3 regions of the Pseudoalteromonas galatheae genome follow, and region 2 is predicted to be linked to each of the others. Evidence: predicted binding sites of a transcription regulator. Region 2 holds the regulator's gene; each other region holds the start of a gene.
The links. The regulator MetJ, encoded in region 2, represses methionine synthesis genes. The targets are predictions, from matches to a motif close to TAGACGTCTAGACGTCTA.
Positions count from the first base shown of each region.

Region 1: a site for MetJ is predicted at 2,644-2,661, ahead of metE (5-methyltetrahydropteroyltriglutamate--homocysteine S-methyltransferase). Genes of this name have one in related genera too.
Region 3: a site for MetJ is predicted at 2,621-2,638, ahead of metK (methionine adenosyltransferase). Genes of this name have one in related genera too.

Region 1 is NZ_PNCO02000001.1:2,506,146-2,512,137, forward strand. Features, by position in the region: gene CWC29_RS11055 (bifunctional diguanylate cyclase/phosphodiesterase) at 1-119, shown strand, start outside; gene metE (5-methyltetrahydropteroyltriglutamate--homocysteine S-methyltransferase) at 167-2,443, opposite strand; gene CWC29_RS11065 (LysR substrate-binding domain-containing protein) at 2,734-3,621, shown strand; gene CWC29_RS11070 (YdcF family protein) at 3,722-4,486, shown strand; gene CWC29_RS11075 (hypothetical protein) at 4,632-5,003, shown strand; gene CWC29_RS11080 (PepSY-associated TM helix domain-containing protein) at 5,063-5,992, opposite strand, start outside.
Region 2 is NZ_PNCO02000001.1:22,260-28,251, reverse strand. Features, by position in the region: gene metL (bifunctional aspartate kinase/homoserine dehydrogenase II) at 1-346, opposite strand, end outside; gene metB (cystathionine gamma-synthase) at 351-1,571, opposite strand; gene metJ (met regulon transcriptional regulator MetJ) at 1,916-2,236, shown strand; gene CWC29_RS00110 (malic enzyme-like NAD(P)-binding protein) at 2,317-3,558, opposite strand; gene rpmE (50S ribosomal protein L31) at 4,330-4,545, opposite strand; gene priA (primosomal protein N') at 4,760-5,992, shown strand, end outside.
Region 3 is NZ_PNCO02000001.1:2,884,129-2,890,120, forward strand. Features, by position in the region: gene CWC29_RS12740 (MarR family winged helix-turn-helix transcriptional regulator) at 1-395, shown strand, start outside; gene tkt (transketolase) at 486-2,480, opposite strand; gene metK (methionine adenosyltransferase) at 2,740-3,891, shown strand; gene CWC29_RS12755 (HDOD domain-containing protein) at 3,956-4,801, opposite strand; gene CWC29_RS12760 (hypothetical protein) at 4,928-5,587, shown strand; gene CWC29_RS12765 (SIR2 family NAD-dependent protein deacylase) at 5,606-5,992, opposite strand, start outside.

The DNA of each region.
Region 1 (5,992 bases), 2.5 Mb from region 2:
AGCTCGAAACCCAGTGGCAGCTATTAAAGCAAAAAGGCTGTCAATTTGGTCAAGGTTATATTGTTTCTAAACCATTAGCCGCAGATCAAGCGATGGCATTTTTACTGAGTAGAAACTAGCAAACACCTCATTGTATATAAACAATGAGGTATGTGGACTTTTTAGATTAACTTTTCCCTAATTCGCTTCTGAGCTCCTTGGTCGCTGTCACCATATTCTCAAGTGCGGCTCGGGTTTCTGGCCATCCTCGAGTTTTAAGCCCACAATCTGGATTCACCCATAATCTTTCTACTGGAATTTTCTTCGCTGCTTTGTGAATTAAATCTTTTATCCATGTCATCTCAGGGACGTTTGGCGTATGAATATCATAAACGCCAGGCCCGATGTCATTGGGGTAGTCAAAATGTTCAAAGGCGTCGAGTAACGCCATATTTGAACGTGACGTTTCAATCGTGATCACGTCTGCATCCATATCTGCAATGGCGGCGATAATATCGTTAAACTCCGAATAACACATATGCGTATGGATCTGTGTTTCGTCATTCACACCACTTGCGGATACCCTAAACGCATACGCCGCCCAAGCTAAGTAGGTTTGCCACTGACTGGCTTTGAGTGGCATCCCCTCTCTAAATGCAGGTTCATCGATTTGGATCACCTTAATTCCTGCATTTTGCAAATCCACGACTTCATCTCTCAGTGCTAGTGCAATTTGATTCGCGATGCTTGGCTTGTCTAAGTCATCTCTGACAAACGACCAAAATAAAATAGTCACAGGTCCTGTTAGCATGCCCTTCATCGGTTTTTTGGTTAAGCTCTGTGCATAACTCGTCCAATTAACTGTCATTGGTGCTGCACGCGAAACATCTCCCCAAATCACAGGGGGTTTAACACAGCGTGAACCATAACTTTGCACCCAGCCAAACTGAGTAAAGGCAAAACCTTCGAGTAATTCACCAAAATACTCAACCATGTCATTGCGCTCCGCTTCGCCATGAACCAGCACATCTAAGTTAAGCGCTTCTTGTTCTTCAACGGCATAACGGATCTCCGCTTCCATCTGGCTATGATAAGCATCAGCATTCAAGATACCCGCCTTATAATCACGCCGTGCCTTACGAATAGCTTGAGTTTGTGGGAAGGAGCCGATCGTTGTGGTTGGCAATAGGGGTAAATTTAGCGACTGTGCTTGTTTTTTAGTTCTGATCGCGAATTCACTATTGCGTTGACCATCTTTTGCTGTAAGCGCTGAAACACGCTGTTGTGCCTCGCTATTATTCACGCGAGTAGAGGTCAAGCGCGCTTTTACAGGCTTAGAATATTCGACCAACTGGGTAATATCACGTTGTTCCAATGCATTTTTCAATAATGCCAGCTCTTGCCCTTTTTGTTTGGCAAATGCGAGCCAAGACTTTAATTCACTGTCAAGCTGTTGCTCTTGCTCTAAGTCGACTGGCGTATGCAATAATGAGCATGAAGGAGCAAGCCAGAGATTATCACCACGACGTTCATGAACCTGAGTAAGTTGCTGGTATACGCCTTCGAGATCCGAGCGCCAAATGTTACGACCATTCACAATCCCGAGGGACAGTACACTATCTTGCCCAACGACTTCCTCTAACACGGCCAAGTCATAGTTTGCCGCTATGCAGTCAAAATGTACGCCTTCTACGGGGTAAGACTGGATATCTTCAAGATGCGCTTGTACGGAGTCAAAATAACTGGCCAATAACACTTTTACTCCTTGGCCGTTCAACGCATCAAAGCTTCGGCGCAGCGCGTTGCGATAAACATCGTCGATTTCCAATGCTAAAATAGGTTCATCAATTTGTACCCACTCAACGCCTTGCTCTGCAAGCTTGCCGAGTACCTGCTGATATACAATCAATAACTTATCTAATAAAGCCAATTTATCAAACGCTTGACCAACGCATTTAGCTAAGTAGAGATAGGTTACCGGGCCGACCAATACGGGTTTTGCTTGGTAGCCAAGTAATTGTGCTTCCTCTACTTGAGTAAATAACTCCGTCCAAGTCAGAGCAAAGTCCTGCGTTTGTGTTAACTCAGGGACGATGTAATGATAATTAGTGTTGAACCATTTTGTCATTTCACTGGCAGCACACGCACAGCCGCTAGGTGCTCGCCCCCTACCAATCCGAAATACAGTATCAAGATTTACCGGCTCATTATTTTTGTGACGACTAGGAATAGCGCCGACAAGTAATGAAATATTCAATACGTGATCATACCAAGCAAAATCGCCTACAGGGAGAAGGTCAACACCTGCGTCAGCTTGCAACGCCCAATTTTTTGCACGAATACGCTTTCCTTCTGCGATTAGGTCGTCTTTCGTTAAGTCACCTGACCAATAGCGTTCTACTGCAAATTTAAGTTCACGCTTTTTGCCTATACGAGGAAAGCCCAAGTTATGTGTTAATGCCATAATTTAAATCCCATCTAGAGGTTTAGATGTCTAAAATATAGTTTTCATGTTTAAAAACAACAATTGATGCTTTCTCAGAGTTCACATGAATAAAATTAAATTGTAATTTTTTGCAAAATTTTTACAGAAGTAGTGACAACGCTGTCATTTTTAGTGTTATAGTGGATTAGTGAATTTTTGAACAATTCACCGCAGGTATTTAGACGTCTAGACATTGATAATAACTAAATAGAATCGTAATATTGAGAAAAGCTGAGATTTGCTCACTTCAAATATGAGAATTGTTGATAATGATTGATATAAAGCACCTAAAGACTATCTCCACCTTGAAAGAAACTGGTTCTCTTGTGAATACTGCGCGAGAGCTATTCCTAACTCAATCTGCTTTATCACATCAGATCAAAGATCTTGAAAGCAAACTCGACTGCCAGCTTTTTGAGCGCAAAACGCAGCCTGTACGTTTTACCCCTCAAGGGATGTTATTATTGGAACTTGCCAACGATGTTTTACCTAAAGTTGAAGCAACCAAGTGTCGTCTGAAGGAAAGCCTTAATCAGCCTATCTCGCAACTCAGATTAAGCGTGGAATGTCATGCATGTTTTCACTGGTTGCTGCCAACAATTAAAGAATTCAATACCTTTTGGCCTGACATTAAGGTCGATTACGAGCGGGGCTTTAGCTACGACGCTATTCCTGACCTTATTGAAGATGAGCTGGACTTAGTGCTTACCTCAGACATTCGAGAACCCGAACAACTGGAATACGCGCACCTTTTTGACTTTAAATTAAAGTTAATCGTTGCACCAGATCACGAATTGGCCAAGAAGGCCTATGTCACAGCACTCGACCTAAAAGATGAAACCATCATTTCTTACCCTATTCCACGAGAGCGTCAGGATATATTTAAGCACTTCATTCAAAATGCACGCTTTGACGGTACACTAAAAACCGTCGATCAAGGTTTATTAATCTTCCAACTTGTCAGTGCAGGTATGGGGGTTGCGGCATTACCGGACTGGTTAGTGACCCCCTATGAAAGCCAAGGATTGATTAAATCTATTCCTCTTGGCGCACTTGGGTTAAATCGCCCGATGTATTTAGCTATGAAGAAAAGCATGAAAGACAACCCTGTCTATCGTCATTTCCTCAACACTTGCCGCAAAACCACCGCAAGATAATATACTGGGCTCTTTTTGAGCCCTTACTGTTATACATTTCTACAGCTTCAATCTCATGCTAGCATTGCGTTAGGCTTATCTAAATCTAGGACATGTTTAAATGTTTGAAGTCAAAAAGGTTGTCGGTCAACTTCTGATGCCTTTACCGTTATCTTTGGTTGTGCTTATGGGGCTTATGCTTTTTATGTCTAAGATGCGTAAAGGACCTTATATTGCAAGCTGGTTCGTCTTACTCACCACTTGGGCATTGTCGACTCCTTATGTCGCACAACATATTATCGAGAGAGATACTGGCACTCTCGCTGCATTCAATCCAAGTAAGCACAGCAACATAGATAAAATCGTTGTACTTGGCTGTGATTTATACCCAGATAACTCTCTCCCCAGCAACGCCCAACTCGGCAGCTGCGGTCTAGCTAGGTTAGTTGAAGGTGTAAGACTTGCTAATATTTACCCAAAAGCCCAACTGTATGTCTCTGGTTACGGCTATGGCCATGCAACAAGCGCGGGACTTATGGCAAGAACCGCACAGAGCTTAGGTATTTCCGCTACACGTATTAAGCAAAACCCCAATGCCAAAGACACAGCGGACGAAGCAAAAATGCTAGCACCTTTGCTAGTCGATTATGACGTTGCATTGGTTACATCGGCTGCGCACATGAAACGCGCAAAAAACCTATTTGAAGCGCAAGGTATTGAAGTGTTCTCTGCGCCGACGGAATTTTATAACTTCAAGCAATACCCACTAAGCAGGCTATTTATCCCGAACCATAAGGCCTTAGAAGTAGTCACCCGGATTTGGCATGAGCAAATTGGCAGTATGTGGATCACAATTCGTCGTATTATTGACCCAGAAGCACTATAAGCGTCGAAAAAGACATCAAAATCAGGCTAAAGTTCGATGAATTAGCGCTGAAAAACGTAAAAAATTGAAAATTTGCGCAAATATGGGTATAAATAGAGTTTAATCTTAACCCGCGTATCCGCGTACAACACGACTAGGATCTACGATGAGTAAACTAGATAAAACTGAAGTACTAAGCGCTTTCGAAGCTGCGTACGAAGCTGCACATGGCAAAAAGCCTGAAATCACTGCAAAACCAGGTTGGTATAGCATCGATGGAGGCAAAAACATGCGTCTTGCTGAAGTGGCTGAATTAACAGAAGAGCTAACTTCAGGGTCAGCTGTAGCAAGTGAGACAACGCAGGCACCTGCCAAAAAAGCGAAAACGACTAAGAAAGCGCCTAAGGCTGCAGCTGTAAAATCAGCAAGCTTTACTATCGTTACAGAAAACGAAGATGGCTTCAAAGCAGAAGAACAGTGGATTGCTGAATTAGCAGCAAAGGATCACGACTGTCGCTTACCTCGTGGTGTTGTTTAATCACAGTTTCATGAGTGAAGAAACCTCGCAGCAGCGAGGTTTTTTTTGGTCTGCAAAAATCAATTCATACCCAACTTGAACGAAGACCCCCGATTTTTAAGACATAAGTTAAGCAGAGCTGCGCTCCAAAGCACGATAATTAAGCAAGTGAACGACACCCAGGCCGATAAAAATATAAACGAAGCAAAGGGTAACTCTGGCCACCTTCCTGCAATACCATAACCCATAATAGTCTGTTGAGCGTAAAAGCAAATACATAAGATCATTCCAAAGCTTAAAGACAGTGACACTACAACACCTCGATGCTCATCTTTACGACGCAACTTAAACTGCCGTTTAATGTACATATAAGTACCACTGAGAACCAAAAATGAGATCACAATCCCAAATATAAACCACAATATTTTCCCCCATACACCCGCAAAGTTGCCAAAGTGTAGAGGGTCTGCAGTGTCAGATAAGCGCCAGTACAGACCTTGGCTCGATGCTGTTTGGCTGTATACAACTTCACCGCTGTAAGGGTTTACATATATTTTATTTGCCCTATCCCGCACGACCCAATCGTGGGATTGCCCCTCAGCATAAAAATAACCTCCAGAATAGCGGATCGCTTTCACCTCAAGGTCGGGTCTCGCCCCTTTTACTATTGCGAATAATTCTACTACTGACAATTGCGGCTTATTCTGTCGTGGTAGTTCGGGCAAAGGATTAACGGCAAAATCACCAACGTCGGTAAAGGCTGTTTTACCATCAACCAGATCCATTCGTACAAACTCAAATAGATACCAGATACTCGTGAATGAAATAACAATCGCAAGCCATAAGCCCCACACGCCACTTATTTTATGCATACTTGCCATTTTGGCTCGAGCATCCCCGCTAAGTGTTAAGGCAAATAACTTCTTCCACCAGCCGCGATATACATAAAGCGCACTCACAGTCGAAATACATAAAGGCACGGCAAAGATAAGCACAAGATAATATGAAAT
Region 2 (5,992 bases):
GCAAGCTGGCGTAGTGAAGCTGTTGTTCTTCTCGCCCTAAAGCGATTGCTTGCAGCTCATTGACAAGCTGTTTGAGTAACACACTGTGTTGTTCACCTACAAACAAGGCATCAATTAATTCACGTTGATGATTTTCAACTTGTAATAAAACATCGTTGAATGCACGAACATCTTGCTGCTCAAAGCTTTGCCATAATTTCACTAGGGTATTCGTTGTTTTTCCTGCAGCAGAAACCACAACACTGTCACCTAGCTGACATTGCTCTAACACTATCTTGGCAACCGCCTGATAACGCTCTGGCGAGCTTAAACTCGAACCACCAAACTTATGTACTACTTTTGCCATTTACTCACCACAACGCTACTGTATGCGCAGGCGTTAATTTGAATGACTTAGCATCATCACTCGCCTGACTTTCATCAATACATGCAAATCCTGATTCCAGATCTGCAATGAGATCCTGTGCATCTTCAATGCCCACAGAAATACGAATTAACGTGTCTCCCACTCCCGCTTCTAAACGTGCTTGCGGATCCATACCTGCGTGTGTCATCGTCGCTGGATGGCAAATAAGACTCTCAACCCCACCTAAAGATTCTGCCAATGAAAAGTGCGTTAGAGACGTTAAAAACTTCGCTGATGTTTGCAGATCGCCTTTGATATCAAAGCTCACCATGCCACCAAAGCCGAGCTGTTGTTTTTTCGCAAGTTCGTGTTGAGGATGCGACTCAAGGCCAGGGTAATAAACTTGGCTAACATACGGCGACTTTTCTAAATACTCCGCAATAAGCTGAGCATTTTCTTGATGCTGGCGTAAACGCACGTTTAAAGTGCGCAGTCCACGTAGGGTAAGGTAACTATCAAAAGGCGCGCCGGTAATACCGATATTATTCGCCCACCAAGCTAACTCATCACCCAACTCCTGTGTACGCGCGATCACCGCGCCCCCCACGACATCAGAATGACCATTGATATATTTAGTGGTTGAATGCACGACAACATCCACGCCAAAAGCAATAGGGTTTTGTAGTGCAGGAGACAAGAAGGTGTTGTCAGCGGCAACCAAAGCCCCTACGGAACGCGCTGCGTTTACGACAGCTTCTATATCCGTGAGCCTTAATATTGGGTTACTTGGTGTTTCAATCCAAACTAATTTAGGTTTGATCTGCTGCAGCTGTGCAAGACTTTCTGATTGCGTAAGATCCAAGACGGCTAATTTGAGCAATCCACGCTTTGCAAGCGATGTAAACAAGCGATAGCTACCACCATAACAGTCATGTGGAATAACCAGCGTATCGTCATGGTTAAGCAGTTGCGTTACTAGGTGAACGGCAGCCATGCCAGTCGCGGTAATAATGCCACGAGCACCGCCTTCAAGTTCGGTAAGTGCCTGTGCCAGCACATCACGATTAAAGTTACCACTGCGGCCATAATCGTAGTCGCGTTTGGTATCAAAATCGGCAAAAGAATAGGTGGTAGAAAGGTAAAGCGGTGGCACTACTGCCCCATGTGCTTTATCAGCTTCTATACCGTGACGCACTGCAACCGTCGATTTGTTAACTTGACTCATAAGGTCACCTAGATAGTTGGATGTTTAGACGTCTAAAAGGTTAGAGCAACAGAAACTAGAAGTCAAAACATTTATACCGCTAAATGGCTAAATAACTAGTATTTGACTATCTTTTTTAAACCGATAAAATTTCGCCACTCTAGGCGTTGCTAATACGACTGAGTTATTGAAAACTATGGCAGAGATTCTTCTATCTCGCTATGGCGGATTAGTTTATTCATCTATTTGAGTTTGGGATTTATCTTTCGTTTGTAAGGTTATTCCTATATTCATGCGGTTGGTGAATAATGTAGACCAGAACCCAGTCATATTGGCATTGATGTAACTGAGGCAAGTACACAATTATGGCAAAATGGAACGGTGAGTATATTCACCCATATGCAGAACACGGTAAGAAAGCAGAGCAAGTAAAAAAGATCACGGTGAGCATACCTCTGAATGTACTCAAAGTGCTAACTGATGAGCGTACACGTCGCCAAGTGAATAACTTACGTCATGCCACGAACAGTGAGCTTTTATGTGAGGCGTTTCTACATGCCTTCACAGGTCAGCCACTGCCGAGCGATGAAGACTTGAGAAAAGATAATCCAGAGCGTATTCCGTTAGAGGTAAGACAAATAATGGAAGAACGTGGCTTGGAGATCCCAGAAATAAACGAAGAGTGATAAAAACTCTCTCGCGCTGGGATACAGACACAAAAAAAGCCTCGACCGAGGCTTTTTTCATTTGGATAATACCATTGGTATTATTCCATATATCCAGCTGGCATGTCGATTTGTGCTACGCCTGATTCAATTGCAGCTGCCGCTACCGCTTTTGCAATACGAGGTAACAAACGCGGGTCCATTGGTTTTGGAATAATATACTCAGAACCAAACTCAAGGCTATCCACGTCAGCCGCTTTTAACACTTCAGCAGGCACAGGCTCTTTAGCAATCGTTCTAATTGCTTCAACCGCTGCAATCTTCATCTCGTCATTGATAGCAGTTGCACGTACATCAAGCGCACCACGGAAGATAAACGGGAAACACAGCACGTTATTTACTTGGTTTGGATAGTCCGAGCGACCAGTCGCCATGATCAAATCATTACGTGCACCGTGTGCAACTTCAGGGCTGATCTCTGGATCTGGGTTAGAACAAGCAAATACCACAGGCTTGTCAGCCATTAACTTTAGATCTTCAGCAGAAAGTAAATCTGGGCCAGAAACACCAACAAATACGTCCGCATCTGCAATCACGTCTTGTAAGGTACGCTTATCCGTGTTGTTTGCAAACAACTCTTTGTATTCATTTAGGTCATCACGGCGAGTATGGATCACGCCTTTTCTGTCCAGCATATAGATGTGCTCACGTTGAGCGCCGCACTTGATCAATAATTCCATACAAGCAATAGCGGCTGCACCCGCGCCAAGACACACAATAATCGCATCGTGAATATCTTTACCTTGGATTTCCAACGCATTCAGCATACCCGCAGCGGTTACAATTGCAGTCCCGTGCTGATCATCATGGAATACAGGAACGTCACAACGCTCGATTAGCGCGCGCTCAATCTCAAAGCACTCTGGCGCTTTAATATCTTCAAGGTTAATACCGCCAAACGTGTCTGCGATATTTGCCACCGTATTGATGAAGTCTTCGGTGGTATTGTGCTTAACTTCAATATCGATTGAATCAAGGCCCGCAAAACGCTTAAATAATAGCGCCTTACCTTCCATGACAGGCTTTGACGCCAAAGGACCTAAGTTACCCAAGCCAAGAATCGCCGTACCATTACTGATCACCGCAACCATATTTCCTTTACCCGTGTAACGGTATGCATTCGCCGGATCAGCCGCGATTTCACGTACTGGCTCTGCAACACCAGGGCTGTATGCAAGTGCTAAGTCTTTTACGGTCTCGGCAGGTTTAGTAAGTTCAACACTGATTTTACCTGGAACGGGCTTCTCGTGATAATCTAGAGCTTGTTGACGAAAATCTGTCATGGCGCGATATTTTCCTACGAAGTTAATGTGAGAGTGTGGTAAACGTTCGCATTCTGAATGTTGGCAACCTATCAGGCAGGTTAGAGCAACACACAGTGCGATTAACTATATGAGCGACGACATTCAACCACTCAACAAGCCTATGTGCTTTGCTGTCGTGGTATGTCAATAGGACATATAGTTAATCGACCGTATTCACACAATACCGAGTTTTGCTCATTATTCAAGTAAAATCAGGTCTATCCACTAGCACGGTATTTTCTATACTTTTCCGAGAAGATAAGCTCAATTTTAAGAAATATTTCACAAATAAAATGGCTAAAACTTAAAAAATAAAACCCTAAAACGAACTCGAAATGTAGAAAATTAGCACAAATGTACACCAATTATAAAAACTATAAGAAAATAACAACTTAATTAATTTTAACGTCAAGATACCTACTTTTAATCGCAATATAGTGACTTTATTTTATATGGGGTGCTCATACCTGATACTATTTACTATATGAGCTTTGATTATTTTCACAACTTAAGTTCGTAAATGTTCAGTATTTATCTACTAAATAGAGTTTTTACTCTACTCAAGAGATCAGTAAAGTTTTGCTGCCAAACTGGCAAGTTTTTTATTTTAGAAGAATAAAAGGCACAATGAGACGGGAAGACTGACAATCTGTCTGTTGACGCAGAATAGGATGTATAAATCGGGAAAGTATTTTCAAACAGGCACAAAAAAAGCACCCTAAGGTGCTTCTTTCGACTAGACCAACAAGATTACTTCTTGCTGCTAAGTGCACCGAAACGCTTGTTAAAGCGATCTACTCGGCCACCTGTGTCAAGGATCTTCTGCTTACCAGTGTAGAACGGGTGACATGCAGAACATACGTCTAGGTGAATATCTTTACATAGCGTTGAACGAGTTTCGAACTTGTTACCGCAAGAGCACGATGCAGTGATCGTCTCGTAATTAGGGTGAATACCTTCTTTCATAGCAACCTCTAGTTAAGGCCGTATCGCTCTCCAAACCCGAAGTCTGGCACCATACGTAGTTATACAAAAATGTGGACGCGTATTTTAGTGCCTAACTGAACAATCTACAAGCAATATTTCAGAGTTTTTTATCACCGCCTCTGAGTACGTTTTCAATTCGTACCACCTTAGGTATATACTTCGTCACTGCGCTCACTTTATGGAATTGTAATACATGCTCATTCTTGAAGTAGCTTTAAAGCTGCCACTGCACCGAACATTCGACTATTTGCTAGCACCAACCATGCAAGTTGAAGCAGGAATGAGAGTCACCGTCAATTTCGCCAACCGTCGCTGCACTGCAATTGCGCTTGTAAAAAAAGACGACACTGATGTACCAAAAGAAAAACTCAAGCAAATTATTGAGGTGTTGGACGAGCACCCTGTCTTTAATCAAGCACAACTTAGCTTTTTACACTTTGTCTCCCAGTATTACTGTCATCCAATTGGCGATACCTTATTCACAGCACTACCGGCAGTACTCAGAGATGGTGGAAGCCCAGACAAAACTCAGATCCCTATCGTCAGATTAACGGAAAAAGGGCAGAAACTACCAACACTGCGAGCCAAAAAGCAACAAGCACTGCTTTCTCAATTATATGAAGGTGGTGCAATAAAGTTAAGTGAACTCAAAGCGCTCGGATTTGCTAGCCAAACAATTAAAGCATTGGAAGAAAAAGCGCTTATCTCACAATCTATTGAGCATGATAGTGATTGGTCGCAAAACGAATTACAGCTAGGCGAAAAGCCACGCCTAAACGACCAGCAAGCGACTATTTGTAGCGCCGTTAATGCACAAGTCGGTTACCGTACCTTTTTAATCGAAGGTGTAACAGGAAGTGGTAAAACCGAAGTCTACTTACAGAGCCTTGAAAACATAATAAAAGCGGGTAAACAAGCACTGATCTTGGTGCCTGAAATTGGGCTCACACCACAAACGGTCAACCGCTTCAAAAAACGCTTTAATAACCTGCCCATTGATTTATGGCATTCAAACCTAACCGATAACGAACGCCTACATACTTGGCGTCGCGCCGAAAAGGGTCTGAGCGCTTTGGTCATCGGTACTCGCTCGGCCATTTTTTTGCCATTTCAAAATCTCGGCATGATCATCGTTGACGAAGAGCACGACAACTCGTTCAAACAGCAAGAAGGCCTGCGCTATCACGCCAGAGATCTCGCTGCATTTCGAGCGCATCAGGCACACTGCCCCTTGCTTTTGGGAACAGCAACACCGGCATTAGAAACATTACACAAAGCCATTACCAACAAATATCAACTCGTCACATTGAGTAAACGAGCGCAGACCCAGCACGATAACCAATTTCACCTTGTAGACATGAAAGGTCAGCCAGAACAAGGCGGGTTTTCACCAATGAGTTTACATTGGATGGAAAAAACACTCGCT
Region 3 (5,992 bases), 2.9 Mb from region 2:
GGCTATATAGTGCATCAAGACAGGTTACCCGACTCTACCAGCCGTTACTCAAAGAGATTGGGCTCACGTACCCGCAATATATAGTGTTATTGATTTTATGGGAGCAAGATGGACTGCTCGTGAAAGAAATAGGCGAGCGAGCTGAACTCAATAGCAACACCTTAACACCGCTTCTTAAGCGATTAGCAGAACGAGGTCTAGTTACCCGCAGCAAAAACCCTGATGACGAACGGCAAACCTTCATTTACTTAACTGAAGCAGGTAAAGCACTGGAGCAATCATGCACATGTATCCCAGCACAAATGATGGCAAAAGCGGGCTTAAATATGGAGCAAGTTCAACAGTTAAAGCAGTCTCTTGATATGTTATTAAAGTCCAGCGCTGCAACACCATAAGAAAAAGCAAAACACAGCAAAGCTCAATCTGAGCATTCAAGCATAAAAAAACCCATGCATAATAGCATGGGTTTTTTCTCTTTCACTTGATTATGCAAACAATGCGTTTGCTTTTTCAACGATATTTTCTACCGTAAAGCCAAATAGCTTGAATAGCTCATCAGCAGGCGCTGACTCACCAAACGTTGTCATACCAACGATCGCACCATTTAGGCCTACATATTTGTACCAGAAGTCCTCGATACCCGCTTCGATAGCGACGCGACGCGTTACTGAGCTTGGTAGTACACTTTCTTTGTATTCAGGAGATTGCGCATCAAAAATGTCAGTTGAAGGCATAGACACAACACGTACCTTTTTACCTTCTGCACGAAGCTTATCCGCAGACTCAACCGCAAGTTGCACTTCAGAACCTGTCGCAATAAGAATAATTTCAGGCTCACCATCACAAGATAGCACATAACCACCTTGCTTAATTGCTGCAACCTGCTCAGCGGTACGTGGCTGCTGCGCAAGACCTTGACGAGTAAATACAAGTGCAGATGGACCATCAGCGCGTTCAACCGCTTGCTGCCAAGCAACTGCTGACTCAACTTGGTCACATGGACGCCAGCTCGCTAGGTTTGGCGTAGTGCGTAAGTTCGCCATTTGTTCTACTGGTTGGTGCGTTGGACCGTCTTCACCAAGACCGATTGAATCATGGGTATACACAAAGATACTTCTTTGCTTCATCAATGCAGCCATACGTACGGCATTGCGTGCGTATTCCATAAACATTAGGAATGTCGCACCGTAAGGGATAAAACCTCTGTGCAATGCAATACCATTCATGATGGCAGACATACCAAACTCGCGCACACCGTAGAAGATATAGTTACCCGCAGCATCTTCTGCCGTTAAGCCTTTAGATTGATCCCAAAGTGTCAAGTTAGAACCCGCAAGGTCAGCAGAGCCACCCATAAACTCAGGTAGAATTGGACCATAGGCATTCAATGCATTTTGTGATGCTTTACGTGTTGCAGGGTTTGCAGGATTCGCTTGAAGCTCTGCAATATACGCTTCAGTTTTCTCTGACCAATCTGCTGGAAGTTCGCCTTTCATGCGACGCTCAAATTCAGCAGCAAGCTCAGGATAATGCATTTGGTATTCAGTGAACTTAATCAACCAGTCACTTTGTTGATTTTGACCACGTGCTGTTGCGTCCCATTTAGCGTACACATCTTCTGGTATTTCAAATGCACCGTGTTCCCAACCAAGGAATTCACGAGCAGCTTTGATTTCATCCTCGCCCAGTGGTGCACCGTGACAATCATGGCTACCTGATTTATTTGGTGAACCATAACCAATAACCGTTTTACAACAAATAAGCGTTGGCTTGTCAGACTCTGCTTGCGCCGCTTCGATTGCAGCTTTAATCGCATCGCTATCGTGGCCATCAACACCGGCGATAACATGCCAGCCATAAGACTCAAAGCGTTTTGGTGTATCGTCGCTAAACCAACCTTCAACTTCACCGTCGATTGAAATGCCGTTGTCATCCCAAAATGCAATCAGTTTGCCAAGACCAAGCGTACCCGCAAGTGAACAAGCTTCGTGTGAGATACCTTCCATCAAACAGCCATCACCTAAGAATGTATAGGTATAGTGGTTAACGATGTCGTAATCTTCACGGTTAAACTGTGCAGCCAATGCTTTTTCAGCAATCGCCATACCTACCGCATTAGTAATACCCTGACCTAATGGGCCTGTAGTCGTTTCAATACCTGGCGCGTAACCATATTCTGGGTGGCCTGGTGTTTTTGAATGTAGCTGACGAAAGTTTTTGATGTCATCAATTGATAAGTCATAACCCGACAAATGCAACAATGAATAAATTAACATTGAGCCGTGACCGTTTGACAATACAAAGCGATCTCTGTCGAACCACTCAGGGTTACTTGGGTTGTGCTTTAAAAAATCGCGCCAAAGTACTTCTGCGATGTCCGCCATGCCCATCGGGGCTCCTGGGTGGCCAGACTTGGCCTTTTGTACAGCGTCCATGGAAAGAACGCGAATTGCATTAGCAAGTTCTTTGCGAGATGGCATGAATTCTCCTACCTTTAAATGTGTTTCGCGGGGTTTGAGCCCATTCTTACTTATTTATATGGCTAACTGCAACGGCAAAGGCCATAAAAAAACGGGTACAGACAGACTTTTTCCGACCAATAAAAAAGTTTGCACAATTTTGGACGTCTAGGCGTAAAATAACTAGTCAATGCCTAGGTTTTTTGGTTAGAATACGCCCCTTAATTTTTCGCGCTGTCCCTGATGTTTGTGAAGCGCAATATTTGTGAGCATAAATACAATGGCTAAACATTTATTTACTTCTGAATCTGTTTCTGAGGGCCATCCAGATAAAATCGCCGATCAGATCTCTGATGCGGTTCTAGATGCCATCCTTGAGCAAGATCCAAAAGCACGTGTTGCGTGTGAAACTTACGTTAAAACCGGTATGGTTATGGTTGGTGGTGAAATCACGACTAGCGCTTGGGTTGATATCGAGGAATTAACTCGTAAGACCGTGCGTGAAATTGGTTACACGCATTCTGACATGGGCTTTGACGCTGATTCATGTGCAATCCTAAATACCATTGGTAAGCAATCACCTGATATTAACCAAGGTGTTGACCGTACTCGCCCAGAAGAGCAAGGTGCTGGTGACCAAGGTCTAATGTTTGGTTACGCGTGTAACGAAACCGACGTACTGATGCCTGCTCCAATCACATACTCACACCGTTTAGTTCAGCGCCAAGCGCAAGTTCGTAAAGACGGCACACTACCTTGGTTACGCCCAGACGCTAAGTCTCAGGTAACATTCGCGTACGAAAACGGTAAAGCTGTAGGTATCGACGCAGTTGTATTATCTACACAGCACTGTGATTCTGTTTCACAAGCAGACCTTGTAGAAGCTGTGATGGAAACTATCATCAAGCCTACATTACCTGCAGAGCTTATCACTGAAGCAACTAAGTTCTTCATCAACCCAACTGGCCGTTTCGTTATCGGTGGCCCTATGGGTGACTGTGGTCTAACAGGTCGTAAAATCATCGTAGATACATACGGCGGTATGGCACGTCACGGTGGTGGTGCATTCTCTGGTAAAGATCCATCAAAAGTTGACCGTTCTGCAGCGTACGCAGCACGTTACGTTGCGAAGAACATTGTTGCCGCTGGCCTTGCTGACAAGTGTGAGATCCAAGTGTCTTACGCAATCGGTGTTGCTGAGCCAACCTCTATCAGCGTAGAAACTTTCGGTACAGCTAAGCTTGATGAGTCGCGTTTAATCGAACTTATCCGCGCGCACTTCGACTTACGCCCTTACGGTCTAATCACTATGCTAGACCTTGAGCGTCCAATTTATCAGCCTACTGCTGCTTACGGCCACTTTGGTCGTGAAGAGTTCCCTTGGGAAGCAACAGATAAAGCTGACGCACTGCGTGCAGCAGCAGGCCTATAATCCCCTGCTGCAAAAAGTAAAAAAGGCGCCTAGTGCGCCTTTTTTAATGCCTACGGTTAATCCCCTACCCGATAAATACTTCGTCGACATCATCTTTTAAGTTTTGATACTCATCTTCATGCAGATTAAGCTCAATCATCACCTTATCTTTAAATAAATACCAATCTGCTGCGCTTCTAAAGTGTTTTGCTTCAAAACAGAGATTTTCAGCCAGTTTAAGTGCCGCAAAGGTTTGCACATATTGCGCATTTTTTTGCTCTTCAAGATAGCTTACGTCATGGTGACGCAAAATCATCTGACATATTTCTTTGGGTAAGTGCCAAGATGTCGCAAGAAAGTAACCTATTACTGTATGTGGCACTGGATATTTTTGCTGCTCATAATAAATCAGTGTTTGCTCAGGTCGCTCTATGGACTGTTTTATTACCTCAGCGTAATCAGGGTATTTTACGGCCATTGCAGGGATCCCGGCGTCATGAAACAGTCCGAGCAACTGCAAATTCTCCATCGGTAATGATGACTTTAAGTGATGTCCAACAACCATTGCAGCTTTTGAAATATCAGCAGCGTTATCCCAAAATTGCTGCAGTGAAATACAGCATTTGGACTGCTCAAACGCGTTTTTCAGCAAATATCCTGTCACGAGCTGCGTAATACAGGTAACGCCCAAAAACATCACAGCTTGTTTAATGTCTGTAATAGTGCGGGCAAGGCCATACGCAGGTGAATTAATCACCTTTAACACCGCAGCTGATGCACCAACATCTGCTGCAATAATATCCGCAACAGCAAATAACTCAGGTTCTGGTTTTGATAATTCATTTTGTAAGGCTTGTAATATTTCAGGCTTAGCAGGTAAGTTAAACCCGCCGCGCAGATCATTCAGCACTTTATCGTCAATATCGATCATTGGGCTACCTCTGAATTGATAAATCCAAGTTTAGTTCATCGCCTGATATTTGCAGTATTGAAGTTAAAATACTCGAGTGAATAAGCTATCATCGAGATTAAGTATTAAATAACAAAGTGTATTTAAATGTCGAATGGTAGCTTAGCACCGTTTTTACTGGCGTTAAAAAGTGCGAACATCGAAAAAATAAAAGCCGTGTACACAGACGCTCCCAAAGACGAGCAGATTGAAGTCCTAAAGTTTCTTTTCAAAAGCGCACAGAGTGACGATGCACGCTATGGCCACTATCAAGATATAGCGAGTATTTGCTTACAAGCTGCGCGCTTTCCAGAAGCGATGATAGCTGCGATTAACTCCTTAGAAAAGTTTGCCTTTTTCTCACCCCCTTTGATCCAAGCTGAGCAAATCAACAACCTCAACCAGCAAGGGAATAACATACTGCATATTCTTTTATCGCAAATAGCAGCGAAAGATAACGGCCTCAACTACCTCAGAACCTTATTACACTTTGAAAGTAAAGAACTACTACAAAACGCACTTAGTCAAAGAAATGCAAAAAAGTTAACACCTCTCGAGTGCTACTTAGCTTTTAATAGCCATACTACCCCGCTTAGCATTCAAGAATTAAGTGCGTTACTCGGCTTGATAGAAATCGAACGACGACATATAAGCGTTGTAGAACTCCACAACGCTAAAATGATTGAGTCACATCTCATACAGCAAAATCGATTCAGCGAGTATAAACAATTTCTGTTAGCTACTTACTACCAAGGCAATACAGGATGACTTTTCCCAAACTTTGGATTAAGAGGCTGGCAAACTGGTGATGTATTCACTTGCCGTCATACGGTGATAAGTGACTTGCTCGTAAAGTAAGTGCGCAGGGTTTGGGTCAACCACTTCAATTGGAATAGCTTTGTGCCTTGCTATTTCCAAGGCCATTTGAGTGATATTGACACTAAAGGAAGTACCTATAAAAATCATGCGATCCGCAGCATACATTCGTGACTGTGCTTCGCTAATACGATACAGATCGGTGTAGTATTCGTCGAATAGCAATACATAGGGTTTAAGTGACACGCCTTTTTCTGGGCCTCGCTGCGCGATCTTGAAAAGTGCTAACAGCGACTCAGCTAATCGACTTTCGTCCACCTCATCCCAAGGGGCAGTAAAGCACTCCGTGGGCTCACC